Regions from separate parts of the Colwellia sp. SU-HH01172 genome, predicted to be linked through region 2. Evidence: predicted binding sites of a transcription regulator. Region 2 holds the regulator's gene; each other region holds the start of a gene.

Region 1 (2,271 bases), on a different contig from region 2:
TGATGTCCGAGCAGGAAGTAATGCAAATTAGCCACCAAGATCATGATGTTATCAGTGAAGAGAATACTCATATTTATTATGATAACGACGCGGTAGAAATACATCATCGGCTTGAAAATAAAAATTCAGTTATTGTTTTAGGGCCTGCTAAAATGCCGACGCGGCCACGAGCTGAGGCGTTAGTTCGTGTTATTTTGTTAGCTAGCTTGGCGTGTTTGCTTTTCTTTTGGTTGCGGCCATTATCACGAGATTTAGATCAACTTCGAAAAAGTGCCGTTGAGTTTGGCCAAGATAGTTTTGATGTTGAAGTACCAAAAGCAAAATCGACTATGACAGCTCCTATGTTTATTGCTTTCAATTCAATGGCTAGTCGAATAAAACGCTTAATAGATGCCCATAAAGAATTGTCTACGGCAGTGGCTCATGAGTTAAGAACACCACTAGCGCGCTCTAAGTTTGCATTGCAAATGCTGGAGTGTACCGAAGATAAAGAAAAACAAGAAAAATATCGCAATGCTATTAGCCAAGATATTTGTGAGTTAGAGCAGTTAATCAGTGAAATGCTAATTTATGCCAGTTTCGATAATGATAAACCTGAGCTTAATTTTACCCAAGAGTCAGTAACTGAAATTGTTCAACAGCAAATCAATAATTACCAACAGTTTGAACAAAACATTACCATTAACAACGGCATTGGAAATAGTAGAGTCGATGTTGATCGCCACTTTATTAGTCGAGCATTAAACAATTATATCTCTAATGCCATTAAGTACGGCAATGGCGAGATAGACATTTCTATTGTGCAGAGTGAGAATAATTGTCAAATTCGTGTGACTGATAACGGTGAAGGGGTTTGTGACGACTTTAAATGTACCATATTTGATGCTTTTTCCCGTGGTGATATTTCAAGAAATCGTGAAACGGGTGGCTTCGGCCTAGGTTTAGCTATTGTTTGTCGGATCATGGAATGGCATGGTGGTAGTGCTTCAGTTGTTGATGGTAAAAATGGTGGTGCTTGCTTCGTTTTATCTTGGCCCATGAAGCAAACCTCAGTATAGTGATGCAAAAGTAGTCAATTCATTGTAAATATTAAATAAATTTACTTTATTTTAATATTTTATCTAAAGAAAGCTAGTTTCAAGCCGATACTTATTACACGAGTGGTAACTAAGTAGAAAATTTTGGCTGTAGACGCTTTATCAAATGACATTCTGATCCATGAACTTCAATTAGGCGAGCAGCTTAATGAAAGTGTTCATAGTGAGCGTCGTTCTGATTTTTCATTAATGTTAGCCATGCTCACTAATGACGTTCGCGCCCACAGCCAATTCAAATTACCACGTTCAGAAACGCCTGAAAAAATCACCTCAACTGAACTCTTAAGAAAAGAGTTGCAACTCCCTGACGAAGCGCCTTTAGCACTAGCTGAAATGGTAGAACTTAGCTCGTTTAACCAAGCGGAACTTATTGAAAAGCAACAATTAGACCATTTAAGGTTAGCAAATACCTTGCAGCCTAAGCCGTTAGCGTTTCGTGATGATGCAAAGCATATTGAGCAGCAAGTACTGGCAAATACTAGCTTATATTGTCAGCAAAAACATGAGCAACAAAACTTAACTCAAGCGGATAAAAGGGCTGATTTTAACGCTAAAGCTTGGCTAAATGCCGTTCAGTCAACCATAGTTAAAGCACCGTTAATGCAAGCCTATGCTTAACGGTATTGTGAGTTAGGTAAACGCACAGACCTTCTATATTAAAAAGATTTCGCGCAGCATTGCTTAAATTTTTTCTTGCTACCACAAAAACACAAGTCATTACGTTTAGGTTTGTTGATTTCAGTACTGTCTGAAACTTCGCCATCTAGATAACGCCACTGTTCATTTTCCATAACGAAATTAGAATTTTCGCGCATTTGCCAAATTTGCCCTTGATGTAGATAGAAAGCAGAGAACTCTACTTGGGGATTACTATTTTCTATTAAATTATCTTGCACATTGCTGGTGTGATGAATGACCAGTTTTAGCCATTTTGTTTCACTCGCCCAGTGTGCAATATCGTCGATAGATTGAGATTTTTGGCTGCTACAGGCATAGGTGTGAAAAATATATTCAGCTTGCTTTGTTGCATAGGCTGAATAACGGGAGCGCATGAGTTGCTCTGGTGATTCGGCGATAATGCTTCGGCTAATAAGCATTTGGCAACATTGGCTAAATGCTTGCTCTGAGCCGCATGGACATAACATGTATGCATCCTGTAAAACTTTAAAAGGGC
Region 2 (2,271 bases):
CGTCCATGGTTTTATTTGCCGCTTCTTCAGTGCGACTAATCACAAAATTCAGCCTTTCTTTGGCATCAGGAATATCAGCCGTTGCAAGATCGTTCAAGCGGGTATCCACTTGAAAGTTATTCAAGGAATCATGTAACTGACGCGTAAGTTTGCCGATTTCAGCAAACAATTCAGAATTAATCGGATTTTGAATTTCTGCGATAAGTTCATTAGCTTTATCTTGTTGGTCAGATTCTAAATATTCAACCAATAACTTAGCTTGTTCCAATGAAACATTGACACTCGTATTAACAGTCATGTGACGCCCTTGCGTAGCAAATATTAATGATTAACCAAGACGTTCAAAAATTTTATCAAGCTTGGTATTTAAGGTTGCTGCCGTAAACGGTTTAACAATGTAACCATTAACGCCGGCTTGTGCCGCCATTACTATTTGTTCTTTCTTCGCTTCCGCCGTCACCATTAATACCGGAATATGAGACAATTTCGCATCTGCTCTTATTGCTTTAAGTAAATCAATCCCTTGCATACCCGGCATGTTCCAGTCAGTAACAACAAATTCGTAGTCACCTTCCTTTAACATAGGTAAGGCAGTACTACCGTCATCAGCTTCTGAAATATTAGTGAAACCTAAGTCACGTAACAAATTTTTGATTATTCGTCTCATCGTTGAAAAATCGTCAACAACAAGTACTTTCATATTTTTATCCAAGGCACCCTCCGGTGAGAACATTTAAAAATTCTAACAATACGTCTATTCTACTTAACTTTGCCATGATTGCATACGAGCTTTTAATCTATGCATCGCCTGGCTATGTATTTGGCTAACTCTTGACTCACTTACATCAAGTACTTGACCTATTTCCCTAAGGTTTAATTCTTCATCATAATATAGTGACAGTACTAAAGCTTCTCGCTCGGGTAAAGTAGAAATACATTCAGCTAAAGACTTTTTAAAAACACTATGTTCAATACTGGCGTATGGATCATCTTGACAGTGACTATCAGCCATATCAAGAGCGTCTTCACTTACACCTAAATCTTCAATGCCTAATATTTTACCTGAACTTACTTCATTAAGCATATGATGGTATTCATTTAGTGAAATTTCAAGTTTTTCAGACACTTCAGCATCTGTAACATCACGACCATATTCTGCTTCTAAGTTTTTAATGGCTTCGCTGATCATGCGGCTATTTTTATGAACCGAGCGCGGTACCCAGTCACCACGGCGAATTTCGTCTAGCATAGCACCACGAATTCGAATACCAGCAAAGGTTTCAAAACTAGCGCCTTTGCTATTATCAAAATTATTTGAAGCTTCAAGCAGTCCAATCATGCCAGATTGTATAAGGTCATCAACAATAACACTGGCGGGTAAACGGGCAAGTAAATGGTAGGCAATGCGCTTTACTAAAACAGTATGCTGTTCCAACAAAGCAGATTTATCAACACTATAAGCATGTAATTTTACCACTCTAACGCACTCGCTTTCCTGGTTAATGTTCTAATAATTGCTCGATAAAGAACTCTAAATGTCCCGAAGGCTGTTGAGGAACCGGCCAACTTATCAAATTTTTGGCAAGAGATTTAAAGCCGATTGAAGCAGGTGAGTCAGGAAATGCTTCAACAATTGCCTGTTGTTTGCGTACAGATTTACGAATATTTTCATCAAAGGGGATAACAGCGACAAGTTCAAGTGCTACATCTAAAAACCTATCGGTAACTTTTGAAAGCTTGGCAAATAACTGCTGACCTTCTTTTGGACTACGTACCATGTTGGCAACTACTTTAAACTTAAACAAACCGTGATCACGGCTTAATAATTTCATTAAAGCATAACAATCAGTAATTGAGGTTGGTTCATCACACACCACTAACAAGACGTCTTGTGAGGCGCGACAGAAGCTTAACACCATGTCGGAAATGCCAGCAGCGGTATCAACGATAAGGATATCAAATTTGGCATGCATATCACTAAAGGCACGAATAAGACCAGCATGTTCTGATGGCGTTAGATCAACCATAGATTGCGTGCCTGAGGTTGCCGGAATAATATTTATCCCGCCAGGGCCTTTAATAATAATGTCGTCGAGTTCACATTCACCCGATAAAACATGTGATAAGTTGCGTTGTACACGTAAGCCTAACATCACATCAACATTAGCAAGACCTAAATCAGCGTCGAGCACTAATACTCGTTTACCTAATTTTGCTAAAGAGATCGAGGTATTTAGTGACACGTTGGTTTTACCAACACCACCTTTACCA
Region 3 (2,271 bases), on a different contig from region 2:
AAAGAAGCATTAGACGCAGCACTGATATTTGGCTCGTATGAACAAGCCACTTCATTATTTTTTCTAGGTGACGGTGTATTTCAGGTGATCGGGGACCAAAATGCCTCAGCTATTGAAATTAAAGACTATTTGAAAACATTTTCTGCCTTGGAATTTTATGACATTGAGAATATTTATGTTTGCCAACAATCCTTAATCGAACGCGGTTTAGCTGAAACTTTTCATGTCGATAATGTTCAAGTGTTAGCAAGGGAAGAGTTTAGCCAGCGTTTACATCAACACAACATGATTTACAGGTTTTAGTTTTACTATGGCAATGTTACACATTATTAGAAGTTCAGGCTTTAGTAGCAATGCGTTAACGCAATGTTTGAGCATGAGTTTACCGCAAGACAGTATATTACTAATGGATGACGGCTGTTATAATTTGAATCACCCTTTACTACTTACAGCGTTAACAAAGCAGCCAACGCTAAAAGTGCATTTTATAGGCCTACATGCCAGTGCTCGTGCTCAAAGCAGTGGTAACAATTCCTTTATTTCAAGTACCTTAAATGAGGTACTCGAATTACTTTTTAACCACAGCAACTCAATTACTTGGTCATGACAATTAACTATAAAAATAAAATTTTAGCCACTGACAAGCAAGGCTACTTACTTGATTTTAACGACTGGAATGAAGATGTTGCGGTTTTGCTTGCCAATGCCGATGATATCGAACTTTCTGAGGCTCACTGGGAAGTGATTCGTTTTGTTAGGACTTTTTATTTAACGTACAATACGTCCCCCGCTATTCGCGCGTTAACCAAAGCGATGAAAGCGGAATTTGGCGAAGAAAAAGCCAGCAGTCGCTATTTATATCGCCTTTTTAAAGAAGGTCCGGCTAAACAAGCAACTAAATATGCCGGCTTGCCTAAGCCGGCTAGATGTATTTAATTTTTCGAGTGATATTTTAACGTTAGGCTTTCCTAGAACGAATAGCCGCTAAACTTTAATATTGATATTTTGCCCGCTATTTCCTACAACAGGTAAACTCATGTTATCAACCGCGGCAGAGGCGATTAAGTTTAACGCCATTTCACCTTCTAGTTCAGTTTGTGACTTAGTTAAATTTGCTGTTTTTATTGCATGCGCCGTTTCAGTGTTTGTTGACACGGCGTTATTTGTGTTGAGTTCGATTGACATTAGAGATATTTCCTACGTTAAACACTGTAAATAAACGATGTAAATTCAATTACAGCGACTACTTTATTCATCCCCATTTATCGGCCAACATTCAGTTAACTTGAGTATTTCACGAAATAAAGCATAAAAAAACGCTTACCTATATGGTAAGCGTTTTTAGAATCTAAAGTTTAACTGCGCAGCATATCGCGCGGTTAGCTAGGTCAGTGGCAATGTTGGTACTTGAATACCTGCCATTTCTAACATAACACGTACTACCTGACAGCTATAACCAAATTCGTTGTCATACCATACGTAAAGTACTGCGCGATCACCGTCAACAATAGTTGCTTGTGAATCAACAACACCTGCGTAACGTGACCCAACTAAATCGGTCGACACGATTTCAGTTGACGCCGTGTAATCAACTTGGTTTTGTAGTTTAGAGTTCAAAGAAATGTTACGAAGGTAATCATTTAATGCTGCTTTGTCTGTCTCTTTTTTCAAGTTCAAGTTCATGATCGCCATTGAAACGTTTGGCGTTGGAACACGAATAGCATTACCCGTTAACAAACCTTTTAATTCTGGCAATGCTTTCGCTACTGCTTTTGCAGCACCCGTTGTACTAATAACCATGTTTAATGGCGCACTACGACCACGACGAGGCGCAGGATGGTAGTTATCAATTAAGTTTTGATCGTTAGTATATGAATGAACAGTTTCTACGTGACCGTTGCGAATACCAAATTCATCGTTCAATGCTTTTAATACTGGTGTAATCGCATTCGTTGTACAGCTAGCGGCAGAAACAATTTTATCTTCGGCCAAAATCATATCTTCGTTTACGCCGTAAACGATATTTTTGATGTCGCCTTTAGCAGGTGCCGTAAGTAATACTTTCGCAACACCTTTAGATTGAAGATGTTGACCTAAACCATCTTCATCGCTCCAGATACCGGTATTATCAACAACTAACGCGTTGTTAATGCCGTAAGACGTGTAATCAATTTCTGATGGAGATTTTGCATAAATAACTTGAATGAAAGCACCGTTAGCTTTAATTACATTATTTTCTTCATCGATAGTAATACTACCGTTGAAAGCACC

Evidence for each region. Region 2 encodes FliA, which starts transcription of late flagellar genes. Its sites were predicted from a motif close to CTAAAGNTNNNNNNNNNNNNGCCGATA; they were not measured.
Region 1: AC27JP_RS08800 (VC2046/SO_2500 family protein) is a predicted target of FliA. The motif match lies at 1,122-1,148, and genes of this name have one in related genera.
Region 3: AC27JP_RS08425 (cytoplasmic protein) is a predicted target of FliA. The motif match lies at 1,264-1,290, and genes of this name have one in related genera.

The regions. Positions count from the first base shown of each region.
Region 1 is NZ_BAAJMB010000002.1:374,449-376,719, reverse strand. Features, by position in the region: gene AC27JP_RS08805 (ATP-binding protein) at 1-1,058, shown strand, start outside; gene AC27JP_RS08800 (VC2046/SO_2500 family protein) at 1,182-1,715, shown strand; gene AC27JP_RS08795 (YchJ family protein) at 1,754-2,242, opposite strand.
Region 2 is NZ_BAAJMB010000001.1:656,889-659,159, forward strand. Features, by position in the region: gene AC27JP_RS02920 (protein phosphatase CheZ) at 1-298, opposite strand, end outside; gene cheY (chemotaxis response regulator CheY) at 329-712, opposite strand; gene AC27JP_RS02930 (RNA polymerase sigma factor FliA) at 764-1,477, opposite strand; gene AC27JP_RS02935 (MinD/ParA family protein) at 1,500-2,271, opposite strand, start outside.
Region 3 is NZ_BAAJMB010000002.1:291,854-294,124, forward strand. Features, by position in the region: gene tusC (sulfurtransferase complex subunit TusC) at 1-303, shown strand, start outside; gene AC27JP_RS08415 (DsrH/TusB family sulfur relay protein) at 311-607, shown strand; gene AC27JP_RS08420 (TusE/DsrC/DsvC family sulfur relay protein) at 604-936, shown strand; gene AC27JP_RS08425 (cytoplasmic protein) at 985-1,185, opposite strand; gene AC27JP_RS08430 (glyceraldehyde-3-phosphate dehydrogenase) at 1,384-2,271, opposite strand, start outside.